One region of the Dechloromonas denitrificans genome, then DNA from elsewhere that is predicted to be linked to it. Evidence: predicted binding sites of a transcription regulator. Region 1 holds the regulator's gene; each other region holds the start of a gene.

Evidence for each region. Region 1 encodes sigma-54, which starts transcription at its own class of promoters, with help from an activator protein. Its sites were predicted from a motif close to TGGCACGCTTNCTGCTNA; they were not measured.
Region 2: KI614_RS13185 (glutamate/aspartate ABC transporter substrate-binding protein) is a predicted target of sigma-54. The motif match lies at 1,628-1,645, and genes of this name have one in related genera.
Region 3: KI614_RS12615 (pilin) is a predicted target of sigma-54. The motif match lies at 1,296-1,313, and genes of this name have one in related genera.
Region 4: KI614_RS14020 (ammonium transporter) is a predicted target of sigma-54. The motif match lies at 2,008-2,025, and genes of this name have one in related genera.

What each region holds. Positions count from the first base shown of each region.
Region 1 covers NZ_CP075187.1:3,407,868-3,411,310, forward strand. The annotation lists gene hprK (HPr(Ser) kinase/phosphatase) at 1-464, opposite strand, end outside; gene ptsN (PTS IIA-like nitrogen regulatory protein PtsN) at 474-920, opposite strand; gene hpf (ribosome hibernation-promoting factor, HPF/YfiA family) at 975-1,298, opposite strand; gene KI614_RS16105 (RNA polymerase factor sigma-54) at 1,314-2,783, opposite strand; gene lptB (LPS export ABC transporter ATP-binding protein) at 2,812-3,443, opposite strand, start outside.
Region 2 covers NZ_CP075187.1:2,785,019-2,788,461, reverse strand. The annotation lists gene trpE (anthranilate synthase component I) at 1-1,413, shown strand, start outside; gene KI614_RS13185 (glutamate/aspartate ABC transporter substrate-binding protein) at 1,699-2,598, shown strand; gene KI614_RS13180 (asparaginase) at 2,683-3,443, shown strand, end outside.
Region 3 covers NZ_CP075187.1:2,677,576-2,681,018, forward strand. The annotation lists gene KI614_RS12610 (tetratricopeptide repeat protein) at 1-715, shown strand, start outside; gene KI614_RS12615 (pilin) at 771-1,247, opposite strand; gene KI614_RS12625 (HD family phosphohydrolase) at 1,453-3,039, opposite strand; gene KI614_RS12630 (cyclic nucleotide-binding domain-containing protein) at 3,083-3,443, opposite strand, start outside.
Region 4 covers NZ_CP075187.1:2,963,192-2,966,634, reverse strand. The annotation lists gene KI614_RS14030 (ATP-binding protein) at 1-562, opposite strand, end outside; gene KI614_RS14025 (murein transglycosylase A) at 610-1,827, shown strand; gene KI614_RS14020 (ammonium transporter) at 2,056-3,258, shown strand.

The DNA of each region.
Region 1 (3,443 bases):
GTAATCAGCACGCCCATGCCCAGCACATCCATGAATACGCCATGCAGATTGACCGTATCAGCCAGTCGGGCAGACAGGTAAATGCGCAGCAGGTCAATCACTGCCGAGCACGGCTTGGGGGACAGGAGCAACGGCGTATTCGTCTGCTTGCAGGCGTCGATCAGGATATCCGGAGGTGTCAGACCATCGGCAACGATGACTGCTGGCGGCAAGGCCGCAAGCAGGTCGAGAAACATCTGCGCGAAGCGACGCTCTCCGATGCGGAAAGCCCAGTCATATTCGGCCTGCCCCATGACCTGCAGTCGTTCTGGGTGAATGATGTTGATGTGCCCAACCACATCGGCACCATAGTTGTTCGACAACTTGATCTCGATGTTGCGTTCGGCCTGCTGCGCCATCATCCAGCTGAGCAGCAGCTTTTCCCGATTATCTTCGTAGAGCTGGGTCAGGCTGATGTGACGCACGTAACTGGCTCAGGCCTGAAACAGGGTAACCACAGCGGCAGGATCGCTTGCCGCAAGCAAGGCTTCCCGGAATGGTTTTTCGGCAAAGCGCTGGGCCAGTTCGGAAAGAATCTGGAGATGTTGCTCGGTCGCCTGCTCTGGAACCAGCAGCACGAACAGGAGATTGACCGGACGCCCATCCGGCGAGTCGAACGGTACGGGAGTTGCCAGACGCAAGAAAGCACCGGCAGCCTGCTTGAGGCCCTTGATCCGACCGTGCGGAATGGCAATACCTTGCCCAAGACCGGTCGAACCCAGTTTTTCACGGGCAAAGAGGCTTTCGAAGACAACCGCACGGGCAAGCCCGAGATGACTCTCGAAAAGCATGCCGGCCTGTTCGAAGACCCGCTTTTTGCTGCCGGCCTCAAGATCAAGAATGACCTGGGTGGCTGACAGAATATTGGCTAAGGGGTTCATAGGAAAATTCAGTGATGCATGGGCCGCAGCGCGGTGGCTGCGGCCGAACGGCAATTATTCAGCCGCGAGAATGACAGGCTTTTCACCGCGATGGTGATCCTGAACTTTTTGCTTGTATTTCTGGACCTGGCGATCAAGCTTGTCGAACATCGAGTCAATCGCTGCGTAGAGGTCGTCACCGGACTCTTCGACATGCATGTCCTTGCCCGGAACGTGGACGGTCACTTCTGCTTTCTGCTTGAGCTTCTCGACAGACAAAATCACGTTAACGCCGGTGACTTTATCGAAATGGCGAACAACAGGGTCAAGTTTGTTTTCAACGTACTCGCGCAAAGCAGGGGTAACGTCGATATGGTGACCAGTGATCTGCAGATTCATGCTTTTCTCCTCTCTCTACAGGGTCTTGCGTAAATTGACCGGCGGGATGTTAAGCGATTCACGGTATTTGGCTACTGTGCGTCGGGCTACAACGATTCCCTGCTGGCCTAGTATTTCGGATAATTGGCTATCCGACAAGGGCTTCTTGCCATCTTCTGCGCCGATCAGTTGTTTGATCAGTGCCCGGATGGCCGTTGCAGAACACGCACCACCGGTATCGGTGGCAACGTGACTGCCAAAAAAGTATTTCAATTCAAAGATACCGCGCGGCGTGGCCATGTATTTCTGGCTGGTAACGCGTGACACGGTCGACTCGTGCAAACCGAGAATATCGGCAATCTCGCGCAGCACGAGCGGACGCATCGCCACTTCGCCATGCTCGAAAAACTGGCGCTGACGATCGACGATCGCCTGGGTAACACGGTGAATCGTTTCAAACCGTTGCTGAACATTCTTGATCAGCCAGCGTGCTTCCTGCAGCTGGCCGGTCATGTTGCCGTTTCCTCGACGCTGGCGTGACAGGATTTCAGCGTACAACCGATTGATCCGCAAACGCGGATAGGCATCCGGATTGATATAAGCCGTCCACTTTCCCTTGAGCTTGCGAACCATCACGTCCGGGGTGATATAGCGCGCTTCAATGGCTGCAAAACGTGCGCCTGGGCGAGGATCAAGGCTGACGATCAAGCTGTGTGCCGCTTTCAGGGCGGGATCTTCGCAATCCGTCAGACGACGGATTTTGGCAAAGTCGCGGGCAGCGAGTAATTCAAGGTGTTGCTCGACAATGGTCAGCGCCAGGTTGCGCACCGGGTTTTCCGGCAAAACCTTCAGTTGCAGGGCGAGGCATTCTTTCGGCCCACGCGCACCGATACCTGTCGGATCGAAACTCTGGATATGGCGAAGCGCAATTTCCAGCTCCTCCAGCTCGATTTCATACTCGGGCGGCAGGGTTTCCCACAGCTCGTCGAGAGACGCCGAGAGATAGCCATCATCATCAAGCGCTTCGATCAGGAAACGCACCAGGCTGCGATCCCGGTCCGACAGCTGGGTCATGCCCAATTGCCAGCCAAGGTGATCGCGCAAACTGGTTGTTGCGGCATGGATGTCGTGGCTGTCGCTGTCATCGTCCTCATCGCGACCAGCCCCGGTATAGGTACCGGCATCGGATGACCAGCGATCGTCATCGACGTCGGATGGCGCACTCGGGATATCCTGCTCGCGCTCTTCACGCGCATCCCGTTCATCGCGCTCAGCCCGCTGTTCGCGCTCCCCTTCGTCGCTCTTTGGCGCATCGAATTGCTGGGCCGAAGAATAAGACTCCGTTCCGGCATCATCATCCCGTTCGAGCATCGGATTTTCAAGCAGATAGCGCTCGATTTCCTGCTGCATCTCGATCGTCGATAGTTGCAGCAATTTGATTGATTGCTGCAACTGTGGCGTCAGGGCCAGATGCTGGGAAAGCTTGAGTTGAAGAGCCGGTTTCATCGAATGGGGTAGGGACGCTGCTTATCGGTCAGAGCTTGAAATGCTCGCCAAGGTAAACCTTGCGCACACTTTCATTATCAACGATTTCATCCGGACGGCCAGCAGCCAGAACGCGCCCCGCACTGATGATGTAGGCGTGATCGCAAATGCCCAGGGTTTCACGCACGTTGTGATCGGTGATCAGCACCCCGATGCCCCGCTCCTTGAGGAAACGGATGATTTTCTGGATTTCAAGCACCGCAATCGGGTCGACCCCGGCAAACGGCTCATCCAGCAGAATGAAGCGCGGGCTGGTTGCCAGGGCCCGGGCAATTTCGACACGCCGGCGCTCGCCGCCGGAAAGAGCCGCTGCATTGACGTGACGGACATGGCCGATATGCAGTTCACCGAGCAAGCCCTCCAGCCGGTCATTCAACTCTTTCTCGGGCAGATCGAGCAGTTCCAGCACGGCGCGAATGTTTTCCTCGACATTCAGCTTGCGAAAGACCGAAGCCTCCTGCGGCAGATAGGACAAGCCCTGGCGGGCCCGGCTGTGCATCGGCAGGTGAGTCAGCTTCGCATCGTCGATGTAAACCTCGCCGCCATCAGCCGGCACCAGACCGACAATCATGTAGAAACAGGTTGTCTTGCCGGCACCATTCGGCCCGAGCAAACCAACGA
Region 2 (3,443 bases), 620 kb from region 1:
GAAACGTTTGCCGACCTTGATACGCCGCTTTCCATCTACCTCAAGCTGGCCAACGGCCCTTACACCTATCTGCTGGAATCGGTGCAGGGCGGCGAACGTTTCGGACGCTATTCGATCATCGGCCTGGCTTCGCCGACGCGCATCGTCGTGCATGGTCACCAGGTGCTGGTGCTGACCGGCAACCGCATTGCCGAGCGTGAGGACGATACCAATCCGCTCGAATTCATCGGCAAGTTCATGCAGCGTTTCCGCGCCGCACCGCAAGCCGGCCTGCCGCGTTTCTGCGGCGGTCTGGTCGGTTGCTTCGGCTACGATACCGTGCGTTATGTCGAAACGCGCCTGACCCGGACCCAAAAACCGGGCGATCTGGGAACGCCGGATATCGGCCTGCTGTTGTCGGAGGAAATCGCCGTCGTCGATAACCTGTCGGGCAAGCTGACCCTGGTTGTCTTTGCCGAGCCGGGCTTTCCCGGTGCTTACCAGAAAGCCCGCGCACGGCTGAAAGAGCTACTCGCCAAACTGCGTACGCCGGTCACCATCCCGAGCGAGCAGCCGGTGCAATCCGAAGCGGCAGTCTCTGTTTTTGGCGAGGCAGCGTTCAAGAAGGCCGTCCTCAAGGCCAAGGAATACATTACCGAAGGCGACGTGATGCAGGTCGTCCTGTCGCAGCGCATGACCAAGCCGTTCCACGCCAGTCCGCTGGCGCTGTACCGCACCCTGCGCAGCCTCAACCCGTCGCCCTACATGTTCTACTTCGATTTCGAGGATTTCCACGTCGTCGGCGCTTCGCCGGAGATTCTGGTCCGACTCGAAGGCGAGCGCGTTACCGTCCGGCCGATTGCCGGTACACGCAAACGCGGCGCCTCGCCGGAAGAAGATGCCGCACTGGCCACCGAGTTGCTGGCCGATGAGAAGGAGCGGGCCGAGCACACCCAGTTGCTCGATCTCGGGCGCAATGACTGCGGCCGTGTCGCGCGCATCGGCAGCGTCAAACTGACCGAGAACATGCTGGTTGAGCGTTACTCGCATGTGATGCACATCGTCTCCAATGTCGAAGGCCGTCTGCAACCGGGGCTGGATGCGCTCGACGTGCTCAAGGCAACCTTCCCGGCCGGTACGGTTTCCGGTGCGCCGAAAGTGCGGGCGATGGAAATCATCGATGAACTTGAACCGGTCAAGCGCGGTATTTATGCGGGTGCCGTCGGCTATCTTGGTTTTCATGGCGACATGGACTTGGCGATCGCCATTCGCACCGCCGTGGTCAAGGACAAGCAACTGCACGTCCAGGCTGGTGCCGGGATCGTCGCCGATTCCGACCCGAATTCCGAATGGCAGGAAACCCAGAACAAGGCGCGTGCCGTATTGCGCGCCGCCGAGCTGGCCGAGCAGGGGCTGGATACCCGGATCGACTGAGCGTTGCTCGGCAAGCCAGCAAAAAGCCGCCCCGATTCGGGCGGCTTTTTTATGTCGACCGTAGCGCCCGGCAAACCCTGTGGCCCAAGGAAAGTGACGGATTTCCGATGGCTTGCCTGGCCGGCTGTCGGAAATCCGACGCCTGTGCTGCAGGTGTGCTTTTAATCCTGTTTTAAATCAATGGTTTGTTCTTTGTTTTCTGTTGCGTTTGGGGTGGCACGTCTCCTGCGTAGTGATAGGCGTCGTCGCCGGCCTCCGGCCTCTTCATTTAACAGGAGACAATTCATGAAACGTATCGCTTTTGTTGCTGCTTTTGCTACCGCTTTCGGCGCGGCTGCCACCCTGCCGGCCCACGCCCAGGAATCCGCCACCCTGAAAAAAATCAAGGACACCGGCAGCATCACGCTGGGTCATCGTGAATCGTCGATTCCTTTTTCCTATTACGACGACAAGCAGCAAGTCATCGGCTACTCGCACGAACTGATGCTCAAGGTCGTTGATGGCGTCAAGGCTGAGTTGAAGCTGGCCAAGCTCGATACCAAGCTGATGCCGGTGACCTCGGCCAACCGCATCACGCTGATCCAGAATGGCACGGTCGACATCGAGTGCGGCTCGACAACCAACAATACCGAGCGCCAGAAGCAGGTTGCCTTCTCGACCAGCATTTTTGTCATCGGCACCAAGCTGATGGCCAAGAAGACCGCCGGGATCAACGATTTCGCCGATCTGGCCGGCAAGAACGTGGTGACCACCGCCGGCACGACGTCCGAGCGCCTGATCCGCAAGATGAATGAAGACAAGCAGATGAAGATGAACATCATCTCCGCCAAGGATCACGGCGAAGCCTTCCTGACGCTGGAAACCGGCCGTGCCGTTGCCTTCATGATGGATGACGCACTGCTTTACGGTGAAATGGCCAAGGCCAAGCGCCCGGCAGATTGGGTGGTGGTCGGTACCGCCCAGTCCAAGGAAGCCTACGGTTGCATGCTGCGCAAGGAAGATCCGGCCTTCAAGAAGGTGGTCGATGCTGCGCTGAGCAAGGCGATGACTTCCGGCGATGCCGACAAGATCTACAGCAAGTGGTTCATGAACCCGATTCCGCCGAAGGGCCTGAATCTTGAGATGCCGATGTCGGACGACATGAAGGCACTGTTCAAGGCGCCGAACGACAAGGCTTTCGAATAAGCCGGACGGCCTTGTGAACGGCCGGCACCGCGTGTGCGGGCCGGCCGTTCATTCCCCTGCAGAGATACCCCCTGGAGCATTGTCATGCTGAATCGTTTTCTTTCCCGCTGCCTGCTGGTTGCCGCAGCCTGTGTGGCTGCTGTTCCGGCCTTTGCCGCCAAGCCCAACGTCGTGATCCTTGCGACCGGTGGAACCATCGCCGGCGCCGGCGCGGATGCCGCCAAAAGCGCGACCTATCAGGCTGCCAAGGTGCCGGTCGACAAGTTGATTGCCGGTATTCCGACCCTGGCCGATGTGGCCGAGGTACGCGGCGAGCAGGTTTTTCAGATCGCCTCTGAAAGCTTTACCAACGAACATCTGGTCACCCTGGGCAAGCGTGTCGCCGCCCTGGTCAAGCAGGGCGATGTCGATGGCATCGTTGTGACCCATGGCACCGACACCCTGGAAGAGACAGCCTATTTCCTGAATCTGGTGGTGCGCACCGACAAGCCGATCGTCGTCGTCGGCTCGATGCGTCCGGGCACGGCGATGTCGGCCGACGGCCTGCTTAACCTGTTCAACGCCGTTGGTGTTGCCGCCAGCAAGGATGCGCGCAGCAAGGGCGTCATCGTCGCGATGAATGATGAGCTGAACAGCGGTCGCGATGTGTCCAAAATGATCAACATCCAGACCGGCGCATTCAAGAGCCCGTGGGGTCCGCTCGGCATGGTGGTCGAAGGCAAGAACTACTGGTTCCGCCTGCCGGCCAAGCGCCACACCGCCAACTCCGAGTTCGATATCGAAAAAATCGACGCCCTGGCGCCGGTCGAGATTGCCTATGGTTACGGCAATACCGGCGATACGGC
Region 3 (3,443 bases), 730 kb from region 1:
TTCCGCCTTTCTGCTGTTGATCGGCGGGGCTTGTTTCCTGTTAAGCAAGCGTGGCCTGCCTGCCCTCGCAGGCTTTGGCCTGCTCTACACCGGGACGCTGTACTTGACCGAATTTTCCACATTCAGGCTACAAGAACCTTTTGTCTTGTACCGCAGCTATATCTGGGCCCCCGGAATCGTTTTTTCACTGGCTGCCGCGCTCGGCATGCTACGCCTGTCAACAAGGGTGGCATCGGCCATGCTGCTCGTTCCGCTGCTGCTTTTTCCCTTGGCAATCGACCGCCTCAAAAGCATGCGAAGCGAGCTAAGCATCTGGGTTGATGCGGCAGAGAAGCTGACCAATCCGACACTCCCCGGTGCTGAGCGCATTTTTTACAACCGCGGCCATCAATACCTGAAGCAAGGCAAATACGCCGAGGCGTTATCGGACATGCAACAGGTCGTCGCCAACCACCCCGAGAGCTATGAAGGCTACATTGGCCTCGCCAACGTTCACGCAGCGATGAATGATCCGGTACAAGCTGCAGCTGATCTTGATCAGGCTGAAAAGGTGACGACAGCTCGTACAGCATTGGGGCAGATCTATTTCAAACGAGCACTACTGCTATTAACCCAAAAACAAAACCTGGCGGCAGAAGAAATGCTTAAGCAAGCCATTGCTTATGGCCACAATGGGGCAAAAGTACTGCTAGAAGCCCGATTTTCCACGCGATAAAAATGTAAAAAGCCCTCCGAACGGAGGGCTTCAGATACCAACAACCTCAATTACTTTAATTGATTACACAGCCCAGAACCTTGAGATAGTTAGCCTTGACCGAATTCGAAGTACCATTGTAGTTGCATGCCACAGTCCAAGTAAGGGCAGTACTGCCCACTGCGGGGGTGTACTGCACCGTTTGACCATTAAACCCAGTACCGATACCCTGCATCGTCAATGTCAGTACGCCAGCAGCAGTCATCGCATATGTACCAACTTCAGTCGTCGGGGTTGGCGTATCGGACAAACCAATTGTCCGCCATGCATTATCCGACCCCAAAGCAATCGTACCACCAGCAGAAACGCCCTGCTCCTGAGCAACCAGGGCAAGGGCTGTCTTGATCGGATCAGCAGCAGTCGCAACCTTGGACAGCTTGGCTCGGATGACATAGTCCTGATATTGCGGCAGGGCAACGGCGGCCAGAATGCCGACGATGGCGACAACGATCATCAGTTCGATCAGGGTAAAACCTTGTTGAACACGCTTCATTTGAATCTCCTTTGTTTGCAAAAGGCGGGAAAAACCGCTGCTAAACCTTAATCACTTTCCATGCCAGGGAAAAAGCGCTGAGCCATAAAAAATGAAATGGCTTTCTTTTCAACAAGCTGGAAGAAAACCAAAAAACAAAAGCGTGAACCGAGGCCAAATGGCTGACAAAAAACGTCACATCAGCATAACCTTTTGAGGCAGTTCTTCAGCAATCCACCTGCTCATCCAGCAAATAGCTGGCAGCATACGTCCTGAACACCTCGCCCCGGACAAAGACATCGAACAGGTCCGGGTCGATATGGCCGCCTTTCTTGAAGTTTTCCATGATGCCCAGCGCCTGGGTGAGTTTCATGGCTTCCTTGTAGGGGCGGTCTTTCGCGGTCAACGCTTCGAAAATGTCAGAAATACCCATCATCCGGGCCTGCCAGCTCATTTCGTCACGCTTCAGGCCTTTAGGATAACCCTTGCCATCCATCCGCTCGTGGTGGCCGCCAGCGTATTCCGGCACATTGCGCAGATGTTTCGGCCAGGGCAGTTGTTCCAGCATGCGGATCGTCGCGACGATGTGGTGGTTGATGATTTCACGTTCATTCTGGGTCAGCGTGCCGGCGCGAATGGTCAGGTTGTCGAGTTCGTCCGCTGACAGGAAATCGGTTTCGATGCCCGCCGGATTGGTCCAGCGGTACTTGCCGGCCATCGCCTTGACCCGTTCGATCGCCTCATCGCTCATCCGTTCGCCACCGATATTGGCCTGGCGCAAAAAGTCGCGGTCGACATCGCATTCACGGCAAAAATCGAGAAAAACACGCTCGGCTTCAACCGCTTCCTGGCCGCCCGCGATCTGGCGCCATTGGCGGACTTCGGCATCACGCTTGACGATCTCGAAACGCGTATCGATCAGATCGATCCGGTCGTAAATCGTTTGCAACTTGGTTGCCTTGTCGACGACATGAACCGGCGTCGTCACCTTGCCACAATCATGCATCAGCGCCGCGATACGCAGCTCGTACCTGTCCTTGTCGGTCAGCTTGAAGTCGGCAAGCGGGCCTTCCGTCGTGGCATCGACCGCATCGGCCAGCAGCATGGTCAGTTCGGGGACGCGCTGGCAATGACCGCCGGTGTGGGCCGACTTTTCGTCGATGGCCAGATTGATCAGCTTGATGAATGACTCGAACAGCGTTTCCAGCTGCTCGACCAACTGGCGATTGGTCAGCGCAATCGCTGCCTGCGAGGCCAGCGACTCGGCCAGCCGCTGGTCGGCCTGCGAAAACTCGGTCACCTCGCCACTGCCCGTCTTGAGCGCATTGATCAGTTGCAGCACGCCGATGATTTCACCTTCATGGTTTTTCATCGGCACGGTGAGAAAGGATTGCGAGCGATAGCCGGTGCGCTCGTCGAATTTGCGCGTTCCCGAAAAATCGAAGCCTTGTGCGGTATAGGCATCGGAAATATTCACCGTTTTACCGTGAATCGCAGCATACGCGGCAACCAGGGAGTTGTTCGGTGAGCCATCCGGGTTGTAGAGCGGCAAATCGGGAAACTTGCCGGAGGTCGATTGGCCGCTACTGCCACCGAAGGCAATATTCAGGGAATCGGTCCGGACAATTTCGAAATGCAGCGACTGGCCATCCTCTGCCAGCAAATACAGCGTACCGCCATCGGCGCGGGTGATGGCCTTGGCGGCGAGGAGAATTTTCTCAAGCAACAGGTTGATATCGCGTTCATTTGAAAGCGATGCCCCGATATCGTTGAGTTGTTCGAGCCGGCGAAAAAGATCCTGAATGGTTTCCATGACTACCCCTGATTGGCTGCTGACAGCCTGTACGTAACGGCACTCATGTGCCGCTCCCGAGCAAGCCATCCTGCAACCAGAAAGCCTTGAAGCCGCGCTGGGCAAGCAGGAAGGCTGCAGCCGAACTGCGCCGCCCGGAACGGCAATAAACAATGTATTCACGCGATGGATCAAGCAGGCCAAAAGCCGAGCGAATTTCGCTCAAGGGCAGGTTGACCGCGCCAGGCAAGCCATTTTCGGCGAACTCGGCGGCGTAACGCACATCCAGCCAGCAAGCGCCGGCCGCAACTTTGGCATCGGCTGCCGGTCGGCCAAGCGCATGCAGCAAGGGGGTGCGCAGCAAGGCGAGAAAATCGGGTTTGGCCAGACGAAACAGCACGCCATCCGTTTTCATCACCACCGAA
Region 4 (3,443 bases), 440 kb from region 1:
GGCGACGATTCGAGGTGGCATAAATCAGCACATTGTCCGGCGGCGCCGAAATCGAGCCATCAAGCACCGACTTCAATGCCTTGTAGGCGGTTTCGCCGGCTTCGAAGGAAAGATCATCGCAGAAGATGATGAAACGTTCCGGTCGGCTTTCGATCAGGTCGACGATATCCGGCAGGTCGACGAGGTCGGCCTTGTCGACTTCGATCAGCCGCAGGCCTTGCGCCGAGTACTCGTTGAGTACGGCCTTGACCAAGGATGACTTGCCCGAGCCGCGCGAGCCGGTCAGCAAGACATTGTTGGCGGTGTGACCGGCGACGAACTGGGCGGTATTCAGGCGGATGCGCTCTTTTTGGTCGTCGATGTTGTTCAGTTCGTCGAGGCGGATCGGGTGGGGCTGGCGAATGGCCTGCAACCAGCCGCGGCCGTGGTTCTTGCGCCAGCGGAAAGCAATGGCGTTTTTCCAGTCCGGCAGCGGCGGAGCGGGGGGCAGCGTTGCCTCGAAGCGACCAAGGACGGCCTCGGCACGGGCAAGCAGACGTTCAAGCTGGAGAGATTCGGGCATGGTGACAGGTATACTTCGCGTTGAATTCACGCACTCTAACGAAACCCATGCGAAAAATCCAAGCCGCACCCTTTCTGGCCTTCTCCCTGTTGAGCGCCTGCAGCCTTTTGCCCTCGGGAGAGCCGGAGCCGGCCGTCTGCAAACCTTGCGCAAGCTGCCCGGCCTGCCCGCCAACGGCTGTCACGACGCCCGTGCCGCCAAGCCCGTTTGCCCGGACTTTTCGTGCCGCCAGCTGGGCCGATCTGCCGGGCTGGAAAAATGACGATATAGCGGCCGCCTGGCCGGCTTTCATGCAGTCTTGCCGGGGCATGGCCAGCAAGTCGCACGGCCCGGCCTGGAAGCGCGTCTGCGATCTGGCGCGGGCGGCTGACGGCAAGCCGGACTTCAATCCGCGAGCCTTCTTTGAGCAAAACCTCCAGCCTTATGCCGTCCTGACCGGTGAGGGCGAATTCAACGGCATGATTACCGGCTATTACGAGCCACTGCTGCGCGGCAGCAGAACCAAGGTGAAGGGGTTTGAGCAGCCGATCCGGGCTGTGCCGGATGATTTGCTGACGATCGACCTGTCCGCGCTTTTCCCTGAGCTCAAAGACAAGCGCGTTCGTGGCCGGGTTGAAGGCAATAAGGTGGTGCCTTACTGGTCACGTGCCGAAATCGGTGCGCGCGGCGATCGCTTGCCGGGTAAAACCTTGCTGTATGTCGATGATGCCGTCGAACTGTTCTTTCTTCAGGTTCAGGGATCCGGTCGGGTCAAGCTGACCGATGGCAGCACCGTACGCGTCAATTATGCCGACCAGAACGGTCATCCCTACCAATCCATCGGTCGCGTGCTGGTCGACCGTGGCGAACTGAAGCTTGAAGAGGCTTCGATGCAGGGCATCCAGGCCTGGGCACGGGCCAATCCGGCCCGTCTCGACGAATTACTCAACGCCAATCCGAGCTATGTTTTCTTCCGTGAAAATCCGAACAGCAAGGATGGTCCGGCGGGTGCGCTCGGCGTGCCGCTGACGCCCGAGCGCAGCATTGCGATTGATCCGCGCTCGGTGCCGCTCGGAGCCCCGGTCTTCCTGGCAACGACCCGCCCCAATTCAGTGCAAGCAATGAATCGTCTGGTCATGGCGCAGGACACCGGTGGTGCGATCAAGGGGGCAGTTCGGGCCGACTTTTTCTGGGGCTTTGGCAAGGCAGCAGGCGAACAGGCCGGGCGCATGAAGCAAACCGGACGTCTTTGGGTGCTTTTGCCGCCGGAAGCTGCGCCCAGATAACGTAAGCGTTCGTTGCCCAGGGGGCGGGCTTGCTTGACGATCCCGCGGGGTGGTTTTGTTGGTGCATTGCCCGCATTTTCTGCACCGATGCTGGGCGATGGATTGTTTTTTGGCACTTGTTTGGTGCGTTTATGCAAAAATGACTTTTGCAATGCACTGATTTAAAACATCTTTGTGCACTGGAATGGTGCTTGCTATAGGCATTCGATTCCAAAATCAGGGGCTTTCATGGAAAACTACCAATCCGGCAGCAATGTGCTGTTCATCCTGCTTGGCGCCATCATGGTGCTGGCCATGCACGCAGGCTTTGCCTTCCTCGAAGTGGGCACGGTTCGCAAGAAAAACCAGGTCAATGCGCTGGTCAAGATTTTGACCGATTTCGGCATGTCGACCCTGGCATACTTCTTCATCGGCTACACCATTGCCTACGGTGTCAATTTCTTCACCGGTGTTGAAACGCTGATGGAAAAAAATGGTTACGAACTGACCAAGTTTTTCTTTTTGCTGACCTTTGCCGCAGCCATTCCAGCGATTATCTCCGGGGGAATCGCCGAACGAGCCAAGTTCCACCCGCAGTTGATTGCCACGTTCATGATCGTCGGCTTCATCTACCCGTTTTATGAAAGTATCGCCTGGAATCAGGCGTTTGGCATTCAGGCGTGGCTGAAGGCGACATTTGGCGAGGAGTTCCATGACTTCGCCGGCTCTGTCGTCGTACATGCCATGGGCGGCTGGATTGCCTTGCCTGCCGTCCTCCTGCTCGGGCCACGCCATGGTCGCTACAACAAGGACGGCCGCATTTCAGCCCATCCTCCTTCATCGATTCCTTTTCTGGCATTGGGAGCGTGGATTCTGACGGTCGGCTGGTTTGGCTTCAATGTGATGAGCGCCCAGACGCTGGACAAAATTTCCGGCCTGGTCGCCCTCAATTCGTTGATGGCGATGGTCGGCGGCACCATGGTGGCACTTCTGCTCGGCAAGAATGACCCGGGTTTCGTGCATAACGGCCCGCTCGCCGGTCTGGTCGCCGTTTGTGCCGGCTCGGACCTGATGCACCCGATGGGTGCGCTGGTTGTCGGCAGCATCGCTGGCGGCCTGTTCGTCATCATGTTCACGCTGACCCAGAATCGCTGGAAAATCGACGACGTTCTGGGTGTCTGGCCGCTGCACGGCCTGTGCGGCGCATGGGGCGGTATCGCGGCCGGTATCTTCGGCAGCAAGGCGCTGGGCGGCGCCGGCAGCATTGCCTTCATGCCGCAACTGATCATGACCGGTCTGGCGATTGTCGTTGCCTTGGCCGGCGGAGCCATCGTTTATGGCAGCCTGAAAGCCTTCATCGGCTTGCGACTCGATCAGGAAGAAGAATACGAGGGCGCCGACCTGAGCATTCACCGCATTACAGCAACGCCGGAGCGCGAGCCGAACTGGTAAGGCTGGTCGGAAACAATTAAGTCTGTCGGACAGTTGAATCTAAGGGGGCCATCGGCCCCCTTTATGTTTGCGCTCATTCAACGTGGCAAGCATTTGCTTCGTGCCAGTGCTAAATGTGCGATGTGTCTAGCATTCTGCCTATAGGGCTTAAAGCGACCCGAAGCTGTCATTCGCCCAGCCGAAGG